Regions from separate parts of the Microbacterium sp. gxy059 genome, predicted to be linked through region 3. Evidence: riboswitches for the same ligand, from Rfam matches in the RefSeq annotation. Region 3 holds a riboswitch; each other region holds the start of a gene.

Region 1 (5,097 bases), on a different contig from region 3:
GCGATGACGTGCCCCTCGGCCGCCGACGAGAGGCTCGTCTCAGGTCGCAGAAGCGCACGGTGAGACGGCGCGGATCGCGCCGTCCCGCCTCCTCGGAGGGGCGGCGTGGCGTTCGGGGCGTGGACCAGCACGTGGGGGAGGCCCCGGGTCGCGCCGTCTCGCGTCCTCGGGCGTGCGGCAGAGCGTCCGGGCCGCAGAAGCGCACCCTGGGCGGCCCCGGATCCGATTGTTTCGCCGACGCGGGGCGGGGCGGATCCGCCCGAGTCGCGGAGAAGCACGTCGAGAGGGCTCGGATCGCGCCGTTTCGCATCCTCGGGCCAGGCAGCTTCCGCTCAGGTCGCAGAAGCGCACGCCGGGTGGCCCGGGGCGCGCCGTCTTGCGCCCTCGGACCGGGCGGCCCCGCCCTCACCACCCGAAGAACGCGATGCCCGCCTGCGCGACGAGCCCGGCCACGGCGCAGACCACGAGGATGACGCCGACCGTGATCGCGGCGGTGCTCGACGACATCGGATCCGCGCTCTTCGGTCGGCGGCGGATCAGCAGGATCCCGCCGGCGCCCGCGACGATCGCGAACGCCGCGACGATCAGGAGGTCGCGCACCGGATCCCGCCCTGCGTCATCGCACCCGCCGCCGTTTCGCATACCCGAACGCGCAGCGCGGTGCCCGGGTCGCAGAGATGCACTGCCAGGAGCCCCGGATCCCGCCGGTTCGCATACTCGGAGACCGGCGGGTCCGCCCGGGTCGCAGAGATGCACTGCCAGGAGCCCCGGATCCCGCCATTTCGCATACCTGGAGCGCGCGGATCCGCGTCAGCTCCCCGTGATCCCCAGCAGGTCGAGGGGGTGGGTGAGGCGCCACTGGAGGCTCGGGCGCTCCAGGGTGTCGGACGTCTCGAGCGGCACCGTGGCGCTGTCCATCGCGCCCGTCACCGTGAGCGTGCCGGCGTCGGCGCCGCGCAGCGCCTCGACGTCGATGCCGTAGTCGGTCTCGAGCTCGCTGCCCTCGCCGTTCCAGAGCGTCAGCGACACGGCCTCCGAGGTCACGATGTCGGTCGACGCGCCCCAGGGCGTCGTCGCCGTCGCGACGACCGTTCCCGCCGGCAGCACCTCGACCGGCTGCAGCGCCTGCGTCGCCGCGTCGAGCAGCTGTCGGGAGACGTCCGCCCGGGCATCCTCGCTGTCCTGGCCCAGGACGGCCGCGTACACGCGCGTGGGGTCGCCGTCGCCGAGGGCGACCTGCTTCACCGTGAGCAGGTTCCAGATGTTGGGAACGGGCCAGATCGCGCCGGTCTTGAGGCCGACGATGCCCTCCTCGCCGCTGAGCGGGTTGGAGTTCTCGACGATCCCCGCGCCGGGCAGCTCCACCTCGTCCTTCGCGACGATCTCCGCGACGACCGGGTGCTGCATCGCGACCTCGGCGACGCGCAGGATCGCGCTCGGGGTGCCGACGTTGTCGGGCCGGATGCCGGTCGGCTCGACGAGCGAGATGCCGTCGATCCCGTTCTCCTCGAGCCAGCCGAGGGCCTCGAGCACGAACGCGTCGCGGTCGTAGTCCCACGCGTAGTCGATGAGCTTGTTGAGGTAGTTGCCCGCGGATCCGAGGAGGATGCCCTCGAGCAGCTGGTACTCGGTGAGGGTGCCGTCGACCGGCACCTCGAGCGCCGACTCGTTGCGGTACGTGTACGCCCAGTACTCGTTCTGGTCGGCGAACCCGAAGCCGATCTCGGGGCCCTGCTCGCCGGGCTCGAGCGGCAGGCGATCGAGGATCACCATGACCGAGATCACCTTCGTGAGGCTCGCGAGCGGCACCTGCTGCTCGGGGTTCTCGGCGGTCGCCGAGCTCAGCACCTCGCCGGTGCCCTCGATCGACAGCGCCGCGGACCCCAGCTCGGGCCAGGGCATCTGCGCGGGCGCGGCAGTCGGCGCTTCGACCTGCGCGGCCTGCAGGCTCGGGGTGATCGAGCTGAGAGGCCAGACGGCGAAGGTCACGACGTAGGCGACGGCGAGGATGATCGCCGTGAGGATCGGCGCGACGATCGCGCCGACCACGCGGCCGCGGCGCGACGGGAGGGGCTCCTCGGATCCGCCCACGATCGGCACCTGTCCCGTTCCCACGCTCTCGGCGGTGAGCCACGCGAGAGCCTGCTGCGTCTGGTCGTCCGCGTCCTGCGGAACATAGGCCGTGCGCACGGTGGGGGCGCCGGGCGTCGAGGCGCCCGGCGCGGGCTCGGCGGGCGACGCGGCGCCGGGAGCCGGCGGAGCGGGCTCGGCCGGTGCGGCATCGGGGGAGGGCGCCGTCGCGGCGGCGGGCTGCTCCTCCGGCACGATGATCGGGATGGCGCCCGCGTGCGTCGCGGGCTCGGCGCCGTCGTCGGGCGTCTGCGCCTCCGGAGAGAGGGGCTCCTGCGGGGCCTCGGCCAGCTGCTCCGCGGCGACGGAGCCCGCTGGCGGGACCGCGGGGATCCCCCCGGTCGCGAGCACGCGTCCGTCGGCGATCACGGGCAGCGACTGCGTGGCGGATCCGAGCATCTGCTCCAGGCCGCCGTCGCGGCGGCGGTCGCGCCGCCGGAACCCGCCGAACATCTCGCCGATGAGGCGGATCGAATCCGTCTCGGGCTGCGCGGGATACGCGTCGTCGTCCGAGGCGTCCTCGCCGGCGTCGTCGTCCCGATCCTCGTCGTCGTCCTCATCCTCGTCTTCGTCGTCGGAGATGACGTCGAACAGCCCGGTGATGGTCGGAACGGACCCCGTCGTCGTGGAGGGAGGCGGGTCGAACATCCGGCCGAGCGCGGAGACGGAATCGGTGTCGGGCGCGTCGGGATCCGTCGCGTCGGCGTCGCCGCCCGCGCGATCCGCGCCGGCGCCGCGCGGGGAGACCTCGTCGCGCGCGTCGAATCCGTCGTCAGTGCTCACGCGGTCACGTTACTCGATCCGGCTCGGGAAGCGGCGACGGAGCGGCCCCGCGCCGCTCACGATCCGATGACATCGCGCCTCCCGGCGGCTTGCCCGCGGCGGGAGGGGGCGGGCTATACTCCGAGACGCACACCACCCCACGGGAGTCCGAGAAGCCGGGCTGAGAGGGCGCGAGCCGCGCGCCGACCGTCGAACCTGATCCGGATCATGCCGGCGCAGGAAGGAGAACAGCAATGTCTGCACCCGTGTCCTCGTCTGAGAAGACCGCACGCACCACGACCGCCCGCTGGCGGGTCATCGACATCGTCGTCGCCGCGGTGCTGGGCGTCGCGATCGGCCTCGTGTTCTGGGGCTGGAACACGGTCGGCGGCGCCTGGTTCGGCGCCGCGGACGCCCTGACGCCGGGGCTCGGCGGCATCGCCGTCGGCATCTGGCTGCTGGGCGGCGTCGTGGGCGGGCTCATCATCCGCAAGCCAGGCGCGGCGCTCCTCGTCGAGGTCGTCGCGGCGACCGTCTCGGCGCTGATCGGCAACGTCTGGGGCGTCTCGACGATCCTGTCGGGCATCGTCCAGGGGCTCGGGGCCGAGATCGTGCTCGCCGCGTTCCTCTACCGCAGGTTCGGCCTTCCCACCGCGATGCTCGCGGGCGTCGGCGCGGGCATCGCCGCATGGACGTTCGAGCTGTTCTACGGCAGCACGCCCAACATCCTGAAGACCGTCGAGTTCAACGTCATCTACCTCGGATCCCTCATCGTGTCGGGCGCTCTGCTGGCGGGCCTCGTGGGCTGGCTGCTCGTGCGCGCCCTCGCCGCGACGGGCGCGCTCAGCCGCTTCGCCGCGGGCCGGGAAGTCGCGCGCGAGGTCTGAGGATGCCGGGCACAGGACCCGCTCGCGTCTCCGCGGCGGGCTGGGGATGGCGCTACGCGGGCCGCCGGCTCCCGGCGACGCGCGACGTGACGTTCGAGATCGCGCCGGGCGAGCGCGTGCTCCTGCTCGGCGCGTCCGGCGCCGGCAAGTCGACGCTCATGGCGGGGCTCGCCGGTGTGCTGGGCGACGCCGACGAGGGGGAGCGCACGGGAGCGCTCCTCGTCGACGGCGAGCCGCCCGAGACGCGCCGCGGCCGCACGGGACTCGTGCTGCAGGATCCGGATGCCGGCCTCGTGCTGTCGAAGGTCGGCGACGACATCGCGTTCGGGTGCGAGAACCTCGGCGTTCCCGCCGCGGAGATCCCGGCCCGCGTCGCGGAGGCGATGGAGGCCGTCGGCCTCGACGTGCCGACGGACCGCGCCACGAAGGCCCTCTCGGGCGGGCAGAAGCAGCGGCTGGCCCTCGCGGGGGTGCTCGCGATGCGCCCCGGCCTGCTGCTGCTCGACGAGCCGACGGCGAACCTCGACCCCGAGGGCGTCGCGGAGGTGCGCGCGAGCGTCGAGCGGATCGTCGACGGCACCGGATCCACCCTCGTCGTCGTCGAGCACCGCACCGAGATCTGGGCCGACCTCATGACCCGCGTCATCGTGCTCGCGGCCGACGGGGGACTCCTCGCCGACGGCCCGCCCGACGAGGTGTTCGCGCGGCACGGCGACGCGCTCGCCGCGGCGGGCGTGTGGGTGCCGGGTCGCGAGATCGAGCTGCCCGCGCTGCCACTCGCCTCGCCGGGGGACGACCCGGTGCTGGCCGCCCGCGGCCTCGCCGTGTCGCGCGACGGGCGCACGCCTGTGCAGACGGGTCTGGAGGTGCGGATCCCCTCGGGCGCCGCGACGACGATCACGGGGCCCAACGGCGCCGGGAAGTCGACGCTCGCGCTGACCCTCGCGGGCCTGATCCCCGAGCTCGAGGGGGAGGTCGTCTCGGCGCCCGACCTCGCCGGACGGTCGGGCAGGAGGCCCGCGAAGTGGACGTCGCGCGAGCTCCTCACCCGCATCGGCACGGTCTTCCAGGAGCCGGAGCACCAGTTCCTCGCCCGCACGCTGCGCGAGGAGCTCGCGATCGGCCCCCGAGCGCTCGGCTGGCCCGCGCCGCGCATCGCGGAGGTCGTCGACGGTCTCCTCGAGCGCCTGCACCTCGATCACCTCGCCGAGGCGAACCCCTTCACCCTGTCGGGCGGGCAGAAGCGCCGCCTGTCCGTCGCGACGGTGCTCGCGGCGTCGCCGCGCGTCATCGTGCTCGACGAGCCCACGTTCGGGCA
Region 2 (5,097 bases), on a different contig from region 3:
CCTACGTGGCATCGGTGGCGGCCTCCCGCGGCCTGCCCGACGACGCCGGGATGATCGGCGTCGCGCCCGAGGCGGAGGTGCTCGCGATCTCCCTCGGCTTCGGATCCGTCAGCGAGGTGCCGTTCTCCGATCAGGTCGCCGACGCGATCCACTGGGCCGTCGACAACGGCGCCGACGTCATCAACCTCTCCTTCACGATCAACCAGCCGACCTGGGGCGAGAGCTGGGATGAGGCGTTCCTCTACGCGATGGAGCACGACGTCGTCGTGATCGCGGCCGCCGGGAACCGGGACAGCGGCACGAACATCGTCGGCGCGCCCGCCACGATGCCCGGGGTGCTCGTCGTGGGCGGCGTCGACCGCGAGGGGCGCGCGAGCCAGGGGGCGTCGACCCAGGGCGTCACGATCGGCGTGACGGCCCCGAGCGAGCACCTGCGCGGGATCAGCCCGTCCGGGCAGGTGAACGAGTGGAACGGCACGAGCGGCGCGGCCCCCATCGTCTCGGGCATCGCGGCGCTGGTGAGGTCCGCGCACCCCGACCTCGACGCCGGCAACGTGATCAACCGGATCCTGCAGACCGCCTCGCCGCCCCCGCGCGAGTACGACGGGCGGGATCCGCTCTACGGGTTCGGCCTCGTCGACGCGCAGGCCGCGGTGGAGGCCGACGTCGAGGCGGTCGACAAGAACCCCGCCCAGGAGCTGCGCCAGTGGATCACGCTGAACCGCAGCGGGGAGATCTCGAACGACGCGGAGCCCGCCCCCGCCCCGGAGCCCGTGGAGATCCCGGCGCTCCCGCCGCCCGACCCGCCCGCCGAGGCGGGCAGCCCCCTCGTCCCGTCGTCCGACAGCCTGCGCGAGGTCACCCTCCCGCTCGTCGCCCTGAGCGTCGCTGGTATCCTGATCGTGCTCGGCGTCGTCGCTGTGTCCCGGCGCATCCGCTCGGTTCGCGCGCAGCACGCGCGGACGGGCTCCTGAACAAATTCCAAGGAGATTAGTTTCCGTGCCCAAGATCCTCATCGTCGGCGGTGGATACGCGGGTTTCTACACCGCGTGGAAGCTCGAGAAGCACCTGCGAGCCGGGGAGGCAGAGGTCATCGTCGTCGACCCGCTCCCGTACATGTCGTACCTGCCGTTCCTTCCCGAGGTCGCGGCCGGCGCCATCGAGCCCCGCCACGCGGTCGTCTCGCACCGTCGTCACCTCAAGAAGACGAAGGTCATCAACGCGAAGGTCGCGAGCATCGACCACGCGAACAGGACGGCGACGATCGCGCCCGAGCACGGCGAGAGCTGGGAGCTCGAGTACGACCAGATCGTCGTGACCGCCGGGTCCGTCTCGCGCACCTTCCCGATCCCGGGCATCGCCGACCACGCGATCGGCATGAAGTCGATCGAGGAGGCCGTCGCGGTGCGCGACCAGCTCGTGTCGAACTTCGAGAAGGCGGCCGCGCTCCCGAAGGAGAGCCCGGTGCGCCGGCGCCTCCTGACGACGGTCGTCGTGGGCGGCGGATTCGCCGGCATCGAGACGCTCGCGGAGCTGCGCTCGGCCGCCTCGGCCCTGCTCGAGAAGTTCCCCGAGATCACCTTCGAGGAGACGCAGTTCCACCTCATCGAGGCGATGGGGCGCATCATGCCCGAGGTCTCGCTCGAGACGAGCGAGAAGGTCCTCAAGGACCTCGCTCGGCGCGGCGCGTACGTGCACCTCGACACGCAGGTGGCCGACGCGACCGACGGCGTGGTGAAGACGAACACGGGCGAGGAGTACCCGAGCGACCTCATCATCTGGACCGCGGGCGTCATGGCGAACCCGCAGGTCGTGAACGGCAGCGACCTGCCGCGGGAGGCCCGCGGGCGGATCTCGACGCAGGCCGACCTGCGCGTCGTCGACGAGAGCGGCGCCGTGATCGAGGGCGCATGGGCCGCGGGCGACGTGGCGGCCGTTCCCGACCTCACGGGCGGCGGCGTGGGCGGCATGTGCGTGCCCAACGCGCAGCACGCGGTGCGCCAGGCGAAGCGCCTCGCGAAGAACGTCGTCGCCACGCTGCGCGGAGAGCAGCCGGTCGACTACGTGCACAAGAACCTCGGCGCGGTCGCGGGTCTCGGCCTCTACCAGGGCGCCTTCCAGTCGGGCAAGATCGCCCTCACGGGCTTCCTCGCCTGGTGCGCGCACCGCGGCTACCACGGCCTCGCGATGCCCACGTGGGAGCGCAAGTGGCGCGTCCTGTGGGGCTGGTGGCACAACTTCTTCCTGGGCCGCGACCAGGTGCAGCTGAAGGCCACACAGGATCCCCGCGCGTTCTTCGAGGCGTTCGCCTCGCGCCCCAAGCCGAAGACCGACGAGAAGTGACGCTCTGATGTCCTCCGAAGCGCCCCTGCCCGCGATGCGCGGGAGGGGCGCTTCGGCCATCCGCCCCCGTAGCCCAACCGGCAGAGGCAGCCGACTTAAACTCGGCGCAGTGTGGGTTCGAATCCCACCGGGGGCACCGTCCGCCGCCCTCCCGCGATGCGGTAGGTTGATCTGCGTTGACACGGGGTGCCGCGACCGCGGCTGAGATCACACCCGTCGAACCTGATCCGGGTAGCTCCAGCGGAGGGAATGTCATGCAGCAGATCGCGCACGCCGTCGAGAGGGTGCGGGCGGCCGCTCCTCTCGTGCAGTGCATCACCAACACCGTCGTGCAGCAGGTGACGGCCAACGCGCTGCTCGCGTGCGGCGCCTCGCCCGCGATGCTCGACCACGAGGCCGACGCGGCGCAGTTCGCGCGCATCGCGAACGGCATCCTCGTGAACTTCGGCACGGCGACCAGCCATCAGCTCCTCGCCGCCGACGCGGCGATCGCCGAGGCGAACGCCCTCGGCACGCCGTGGGTGCTCGACCCCGTCAGCGTGGGCGGCGTCGACTACCGCACCACGCGGATCCGCGCCGCGGCCGCCCAGCGCCCGACGGCGGTGCGCGGCAACGCCTCCGAGATCGCGGCGCTCGCCGGGCACGGCGCCGGCGGGCGGGGCGTGGACGCGACCGACGAGGTCGACGCGGTGCTCCCCGCGGCCGTCGAACTGTCGCGCGCGCTCGCCTCCGGAACCGGCGTCCCGGGATCCGTCATCGCCGTCTCGGGGCCGGTCGACGCGATCGTGCGGACGCGCGCCGAGGGCGGCGCCGACGTCGTGCGCGTCGGGGGCGGCAGCGACCTCATGCCCCTCGTCATCGGGACGGGCTGCTCGCTCGGCGCGGTCGCCGCGGCCTATCTCGGCGCCGCGGATCGCACCGACCCGGACGCGGCTCTCTGGGCGGTCGCCGCGGCGCACGCGCACTTCGCCGCCGCAGGCGCGCGAGCGGCGGAGAGCGCGCAGGGCCCCGGCAGTTTCGCGGTCGCGTTCGTCGACGCCCTGCACGCTCTCGCGCCGGAGGAGATCGCCGCCGTCACCGTGACGGCCGAGGTGCGGAGCGAGGAGCGGTCATGAGCCGTCTCGCCCCGTACGACTTCTCCCTGTACCTCGTCACCGACACGGCCCAGTGCGCCCGCGCGGGGAGGACGGTCGCGGAGACCGCGGCCCTCGCGGTGGCGGGCGGCGCGGGCGTCGTGCAGGTGCGGGACAAGACCGCGACCGACGCGGCGTTCCGCGTGCTGGTCGAGGACGTCCTCGACGCGATCGCCCGGGTGCGCCGCGCCGAGGGCATCGCCCGAGAGGTGCCGGTGTTCGTCAACGACCGCGTGCGGGTCGCGCGCGACCTCGGTCGCGACGGCCGCGCCGTGCACGTGCACATCGGGCAGTCCGACGCGCCGCCCGCCGAGGTGAGAGACCTGCTCGGCCCCGCGCCGCTCATCGGGCTGTCTGTCGCGACGTCCGGCGAGCTGCGGGCCGCCCGCGAGAGCGGCGCCGTCGATCTCGTCGGCATCGGCCCCGCCTACGACACCGCGACGAAGGCCGACGCGCCCTCCGGGATCGGGCCGGAGCGCATCGCGCTCCTCGCGGCCGAGGCGGGGCTGCCCGGCGTCGCGATCGGCGGCATCGACGCCGCGCGGGCCGCTGAGCTCCGGGGAACGGGCGTCGTCGGCGTGTGCGCCGTCTCCGCCATCTGCCTCGCGGAGGATCCGCGCGAGGCGTCCGCGCGGATGCGCGCCGCGTTCACGGGGGAGTGACACCCGCCGGACGCTAGACTCCGGTGCTCGTGGCGCGCTTCGGAAAACGGATCCTCCCTCCCCGCGACGGGATCACGGCGGCGCGCCTGCGCGCGCCTGGCGGCTCCCAGACCCACGCGGCCCGTGACCTGCCCGTCCCGGCGACCGTGCGGGAGTGGCTCTCCGACATCGTCATCCCGACGACGATGGGGCGCGAGCAGGCGTTCGGCGCGGAGCCGCTCGCCCCGGAGTACTTCACGGGTCGGGGAGAGCTGACCGACCAGACGGGCCGACGCGTGCGCCTCGACGACGCCGTCATCCCCGGCGGCTTCTACGTGTTCCACAAGCCCGTCCCATACGAGGACGCGATCCCCTTCGAGATCGACGTCGTCCACGAGGACGCCGACCTCCTCGTCGTCGACAAGCCCCCGTTCCTCGCCTCCACGCCCAACGGGGTCTTCGTGCGCGAGTGCGTCGTGACGCGGATGCGCGTGGCGCGCGGTGAGGACGACATCGTGGCGATCCACCGACTCGACCGCGTCACGGGCGGGCTGCTCGCCCTCTCGCGGCGCCCCGAGACCCGCGGCGCCTACCAGACGCTGTTCCAGCGCCGGGAGATCGAGAAGACGTACCGCGCCCTCGCGCACCTGCCCGCGGGCTGGTCGCCCGGCGACGCCCTGCCCCTCGGGCTGGAGGACGGCGAGGAGCGCGAACGCCGCTCGCGGCTGCGCAAGATCGACGGCGAGCGCCCCGTGCGCGAGATCCCCGGTACGCCCAACGCGCGCACCTCGATCCGGCTGCTGCGCGCGTTCCCGCACGGCGGCGGGTGGGCGGGCGAGTTCTCCCTCGTGCCGCACACGGGGCGCACCCACCAGCTGCGCGTGCACATGAGCGGACTCGGGATGCCGCTGCTCGGGGATCCCGTCTATCCCCGCGACGTCGACCCGGATCCGTACGACTTCTCGCACACGCTGCAGCTG
Region 3 (5,097 bases):
GTCGCGGCTCTCGGCGAGGATCGTCTGCTGATCGGCGCCGCCGAGGCGGCCTTCGCCCGGATCCTCGACGACCCCGCGCGCGACGGCCTCCCGCGCTGACGGGGCGCCCCGGTGACGCGCAGGTGAACGGATCCGGGGCGCGGGGGCAGGCGGGACCCGCGTCGTCGGATGCGCGTCCTCCCGCAGGATCCCGCGGCTGCCGGGCGACGTTCAGGCAGGGTACTCCCAGCGCTCGGCTACCTGTTGTTAACCTTCTCTCAACCTCGTGTTCGCTCGCGGGGACTGTCCTCGTCCGGGCGTCGATCGGCGCCGTCAGCCAGACCCCCAGGAGCAGCACGCGGTGGCGAACGACGCGAAGAACGACCCCCTGAAGGCCGCGAGCAGCAAGGGACCCGGGTCGGATCGCACCTGGCATCTCGCGTTCGGCCTGCTCCTCGCCGTCGCGCTCGTCGGGTTCGCGTTCTGGTCGCTCGGATGGGTGTCGCCCGAGACCAACCGGATCCTGCTGATCACCGCGATCGCATTCGGCATGTTCATGGCGTTCAACATCGGCGGCAACGACGTGGCGAACTCGTTCGGTACGAGCGTCGGATCCGGAACGCTCACGATGAAGCAGGCGCTCCTCGTCGCCGCGGTTTTCGAGGTGTCGGGCGCGATCCTCGCGGGCGGCGAGGTCACCGAGACGGTACGCAGCGGCATCGTCGACCTGACGGTCGTCTCGCAGAGCCCCGAACACTTCGTGTTCGTCATGATGTCGGCGCTCCTCGGCGCCGCCGCCTGGCTCTTCATCGCCACGCGCATGGGGTGGCCGGTCTCCACGACCCACTCGATCGTCGGCGGCATCGTCGGCGGCGCGGTCGCCATGGGCATCGCGACCGGCATCGGCGCCGCCGACATGGTGCAGTGGGGCGAGATCGGCAAGATCGCGGTGTCGTGGATCATCTCGCCGACCCTCGGCGGGATCTGCGCCTTCCTGCTGTTCTGGTTCATCAAGCGCTTCGTGCTCTCGCACGACGACGAGGGCAAGTCGGGCCACCGCGCGCTGCGCCGCTACGTGCCGTTCATCGCGGCCGGCGCATCGATCATCCTCGCCGGCATGCTGCTCGTGAAGGGCCTCAGCAACCTGCACCTCGAGTTCAGCGTGGTGCTCATCGTGCTCGCGCTCGCCATGCTCGGCGCGATCGTGTGGGCGGTCTCCTTCGCCCTCACGAAGACCCTCAAGAAGCGCTCGTTCACCAAGGCGAGCTTCACGCTCTTCGCCTGGATGCAGGTGTTCACCGCCTGCGCCTTCGCCTTCAGCCACGGCGCGAACGACATCGCCAACGCCGTCGGGCCCTTCGCCGCGGTCCTCGACGTGCTGCGCACCAGCGCGGTCAGCTCGGCGGCCGTCGTCCCGATGCCCGTGCTCGTCTCCTTCGGCATCGCGCTGCTCGCCGGACTGTGGTTCATCGGGCGTCGCGTCGTGACGACCGTCGGCAAGCGCATCACCGAGATCCACCCCGCATCCGGCTTCGCCGCCGAGCTCGCGGCGGCCAGCGTCGTGATGCTCGCCTCCGTGCTGGGCCTTCCCGTCTCGAGCACGCACATCCTCATCGGCGCCGTGCTCGGCGTGGGGCTCGTCAACCGGGCCGCCAACTGGGGGCTCATGAAGCCGATCGCCCTCGCGTGGATCATCACGCTGCCCGTCTCCGCGGGCATCGGCGCGGTCGGCTACCTCGTGCTCAGCGCCGTCTTCTGACGCCGAGAGGGGCGGGCCCGCCGCGGGGATCCCGCCCCGCTCCGCTCACCGGTCGCGCAGGGGCGCGGCGAAGAAGGCGTGCTCGTGCCATGAGGAGGCGACGAACGCCCGTCGCATCCGCTCGCGGGTCGCCGCGTCGGCCGCGGCCGCCGTGCGCGAGGCGATGTCGATCGCGCGCCTGGTCGCCTCCGCGAACGCGTCGTCGGCGTAGGTGTCGAGCCACGACCGGTACGGATGCTCGTCGTGGGAGAGCGCGTGCAGACGCTCGCCGACGACCTGGTAGATCCAGTAGCAGGGCAGCACCGCCGCCACGAGCTGCGCGTAGTCGCCGCGCGCGCCCGCCGCCTCGAGGTGCGCGAGATAGGCCTCGGTCGTGCGGCTCGGCGCCGCGGGCGCGTCGCTCGGGATCCAGCTCTCGTGCAGCAGGATCTCCGTGGCGACCGAGCTGTGCGCGCCCTGCGCCCAGAACGCCTGCTCCTCCTGCGTGGGGGCGAGGCGGCTCGCCTGCGCGAGCGCCCGCGAGTAGTCGCGCTGTTAGAGGGCGTCCTGCGCGAGGTACCAGACGAAGGCGTCGCGGTCGAGGGATCCGTCGCCGAGGCCGCGCACGAACGGCAGCGCGTCGATCGCCTCCCGCGCCTCCGACGACGCGGCCCACCAGTCGGCGGCCGCCTCCTCGGGCGTCGGAGCCGTCTCGAGGCCGCCGCGGGCCCACAGCCCCGCGAAGTGGCTGACGGGGCCGCTGCCGCCGCCCACCCGCAGCGCGGCGCCGTGGCGGATGCTCTCGGCCAGCCAGCGCTTCGCCTCGCCGACGGCGCCCGCCCGGTCGGCGCCGCCCGCGATCCGCGTCGCGATCGCCGAGGAGAAGGAGCACCCCGTGCCGTGCGTGTTCGTCGTCGCGATGCGCGCGCCGGGGAACTCGCGCACCTCGCCCGCGGCGGTCACGAGCGCGTCGGGGGCGTCGGCGCCCGCGAGGTGCCCGCCCTTCGCCACGACGTCGACGCCGAACTCCCGCGCCGCGCGGCCCGCCTGCGCGAGCACGGCGTCCCACGTGTCGGCCTCGGGCTCGGACACGAGCACGGCGAGCTCGGGGATGTTCGGCGTCACCACGTCCGCGCGGCGCAGCAGGTCGCGCAGCGCCGACACGGCGTCGTCGTCGAGCAGCCGGTCGCCGCTCGTCGCGACCATCACGGGATCCACGACCACGACGGGCGCACCGGCGCGGGCGAGCCACGCGTCGACGGCGCGGGTCACCTCCGCGTTCGCGAGCATGCCGATCTTCACGGCGTCGATCTCGATGTCGTCGCTCAGCGCGTCGAGCTGGGCGACGAGCACGTCGACGGGAGGCACGTGCACGGCGCGCACGCCGCGCGTGCTCTGGGCCGTGAGCGCGGTGATCGCGGCCATCCCGTAGCCGCCGTTCGCGGCGATGCTCTTCAGGTCGGCATGGATCCCGGCGCCGCCCGACGGGTCGGACCCGGCGATGCTGAGCACGCGGGGCGCGGGGCGGACGGATTCTTCAGGCGTGCGCATCGAGCGACATCCCTTCGCTAGTTCGAGCTAGATCAGGTTCGACGGGTGTGTTCTCAGCCCCGGCGGGGCACCCCGTGTCACGTACGCCGCACACTCTATCGGGCGCCGGGCGCGATCCGTACGCTCGGAGGATGACCGGATCCGTCGCCCTGCTCCGCGGCATCAACGTGGGCGGGAAGAACCTCATCCGCATGCCCGACCTCGCCGCGGCGTTCCACGACGCGGGATACGCCGACGCGCGCACCTACATCCAGAGCGGGAACGTCGTGTTCTCCCATGACGGCCCCGGCGGATCCGCCCTCGAGACGCGCGTGGAGGGCGTGCTCGAGGAGCGGCTCGGCCTGCCCCTCGTCGTCGTGACCCGCTCGCGCGACGAGCTGGCGGCGATCGTCGACGCCGCGCCCGCCTCGCACGGCGACCCCGAGCGCCGCAGCGACGTGATCTTCCTCAAGCACCCCGTCTCGGCCGCCGAGGTCCACGCGGAGTTCCCCGAGCCGCGCGAGGGCGTCGACGAGATCGCCGTCGGCGACGGGGTCATCTACGCCTCGCGCCTCGCCGCCCTCGCGTCGAAGAGCCGCATCTCGCGCATCACGCAGCTGCCGTCGTACCGGTCGATGACGATCCGCAACTGGCGCACCACCACCCGGCTGCTCGCGATGCTCGACGAGGGGTGAGGCCCCCGTCCCGCCTGCCGGTTCGCCCGGCCTTCTGCCCTCCCGGCTGGCCTGGATTCCCGCCCGCCCGGCTCGCGAGCGGCGCAGATCCTCGCGAGCGGCGCAGATATTCGGCCTGATTCCTGCGCCGTTCGCGAATTCCTGCGCCACTCGCGAGCGAGACGGCACGAGGCACGCGGCGCGAGACACGCGACACGCGACACGAGACGGGCGCCCCGGGAAGGGATCCGCCCTCGCGGGGCGGAGCCCGGTGTCGATAGGGTTCGGGGAACAGCCCCACGAGAGAGGACGTCGACGGTGACCATCCGGATCCCGCAGATCGCGCTGAACGACTCGCGCCCCTTCGCCGAGCTCGGCCTCGGCACGTACAAGCTCACCGGCGACGAGGGCATCGCCTCGATCCGCGCCGGCATCGACGGCGGCTACCGCCTTCTCGACACGGCCGTGAACTACGGCAACGAGCGCGAGGTCGGCGAGGCCGTGCGGCAGTCGGGCATCGACCGAGACGAGATCATCGTCACGACGAAGGTGCCAGGGCGGCACCACGGCTACGACGAGGCGATCGCCTCGGGGCGCGCCTCCGACGAGACCCTCGGGCTCGGGCGCATCGACCTGCTCCTCATCCACTGGCCGAACCCGCGGGTCGACAAGTACGTCGACACGTTCCGCGGCATGCTCGCCCTGCGCGACGAGGGGGTCGTGCGCTCGGTCGGCGTCTCGAACTTCACCGAGCAGATGCTCGCCCGCCTCATCGAGGAGACGGGCGTGACCCCCGCGGTCAACCAGGTCGAGCTGCATCCGTACTTCCCGCAGGCGGCGCTGCGCGCCTTCCATGCCGAGCACGGCATCCGCACCGAGAGCTGGAGCCCCCTCGCGCGCCGCAGCGAGCTGCTCGGCGAGCCCGTCATCGACGACATCGCCGAGGGGCATGGCGTCACCCCCTCGCAGGTCGTCCTGCGCTGGCACGTGCAGATCGGATCCACGCCCATCCCGAAGTCCGCCGACCCCGTGCGCCAGCGCGAGAACGCCGACGTGTTCGGGTTCGAGCTCGCGGGCGACGAGGTCGACGCGATCAGCGAGCTCGAGCGCGGGCGCCTGTGGGACGGCGATCCGAACACGCACGAGGAGTTCTGAGCGGATCCCTCCCGTTCCCGG

What was found. Region 3 has a riboswitch for thiamine pyrophosphate ahead of thiD (bifunctional hydroxymethylpyrimidine kinase/phosphomethylpyrimidine kinase). Riboswitches for the same ligand answer to the same signal wherever they lie in the genome.
Region 1: another riboswitch for thiamine pyrophosphate. It lies ahead of NHL53_RS00715 (ECF transporter S component); the one in region 3 lies ahead of thiD (bifunctional hydroxymethylpyrimidine kinase/phosphomethylpyrimidine kinase).
Region 2: another riboswitch for thiamine pyrophosphate. It lies ahead of thiM (hydroxyethylthiazole kinase); the one in region 3 lies ahead of thiD (bifunctional hydroxymethylpyrimidine kinase/phosphomethylpyrimidine kinase).

The regions. Positions count from the first base shown of each region.
Region 1 is NZ_JAMXWT010000001.1:179,324-184,420, reverse strand. It holds gene NHL53_RS00725 (hypothetical protein) at 406-600, opposite strand; gene NHL53_RS00720 (hypothetical protein) at 811-2,913, opposite strand; TPP riboswitch at 3,043-3,152, shown strand; gene NHL53_RS00715 (ECF transporter S component) at 3,147-3,779, shown strand; gene NHL53_RS00710 (ABC transporter ATP-binding protein) at 3,782-5,097, shown strand, end outside.
Region 2 is NZ_JAMXWT010000032.1:196-5,292, reverse strand. It holds gene NHL53_RS13920 (S8 family serine peptidase) at 1-974, shown strand, start outside; gene NHL53_RS13915 (NAD(P)/FAD-dependent oxidoreductase) at 1,000-2,343, shown strand; tRNA gene NHL53_RS13910 (tRNA-Leu) at 2,406-2,479, shown strand; TPP riboswitch at 2,516-2,610, shown strand; gene thiM (hydroxyethylthiazole kinase) at 2,598-3,458, shown strand; gene thiE (thiamine phosphate synthase) at 3,455-4,138, shown strand; gene NHL53_RS13895 (pseudouridine synthase) at 4,168-5,097, shown strand, end outside.
Region 3 is NZ_JAMXWT010000027.1:21,265-26,361, forward strand. It holds gene NHL53_RS13165 (ROK family protein) at 1-99, shown strand, start outside; gene NHL53_RS13170 (inorganic phosphate transporter) at 341-1,738, shown strand; gene NHL53_RS13175 (hypothetical protein) at 1,784-2,167, opposite strand; gene thiD (bifunctional hydroxymethylpyrimidine kinase/phosphomethylpyrimidine kinase) at 2,273-3,268, opposite strand; TPP riboswitch at 3,261-3,353, opposite strand; gene NHL53_RS13185 (DUF1697 domain-containing protein) at 3,400-3,942, shown strand; gene NHL53_RS13190 (aldo/keto reductase) at 4,240-5,076, shown strand.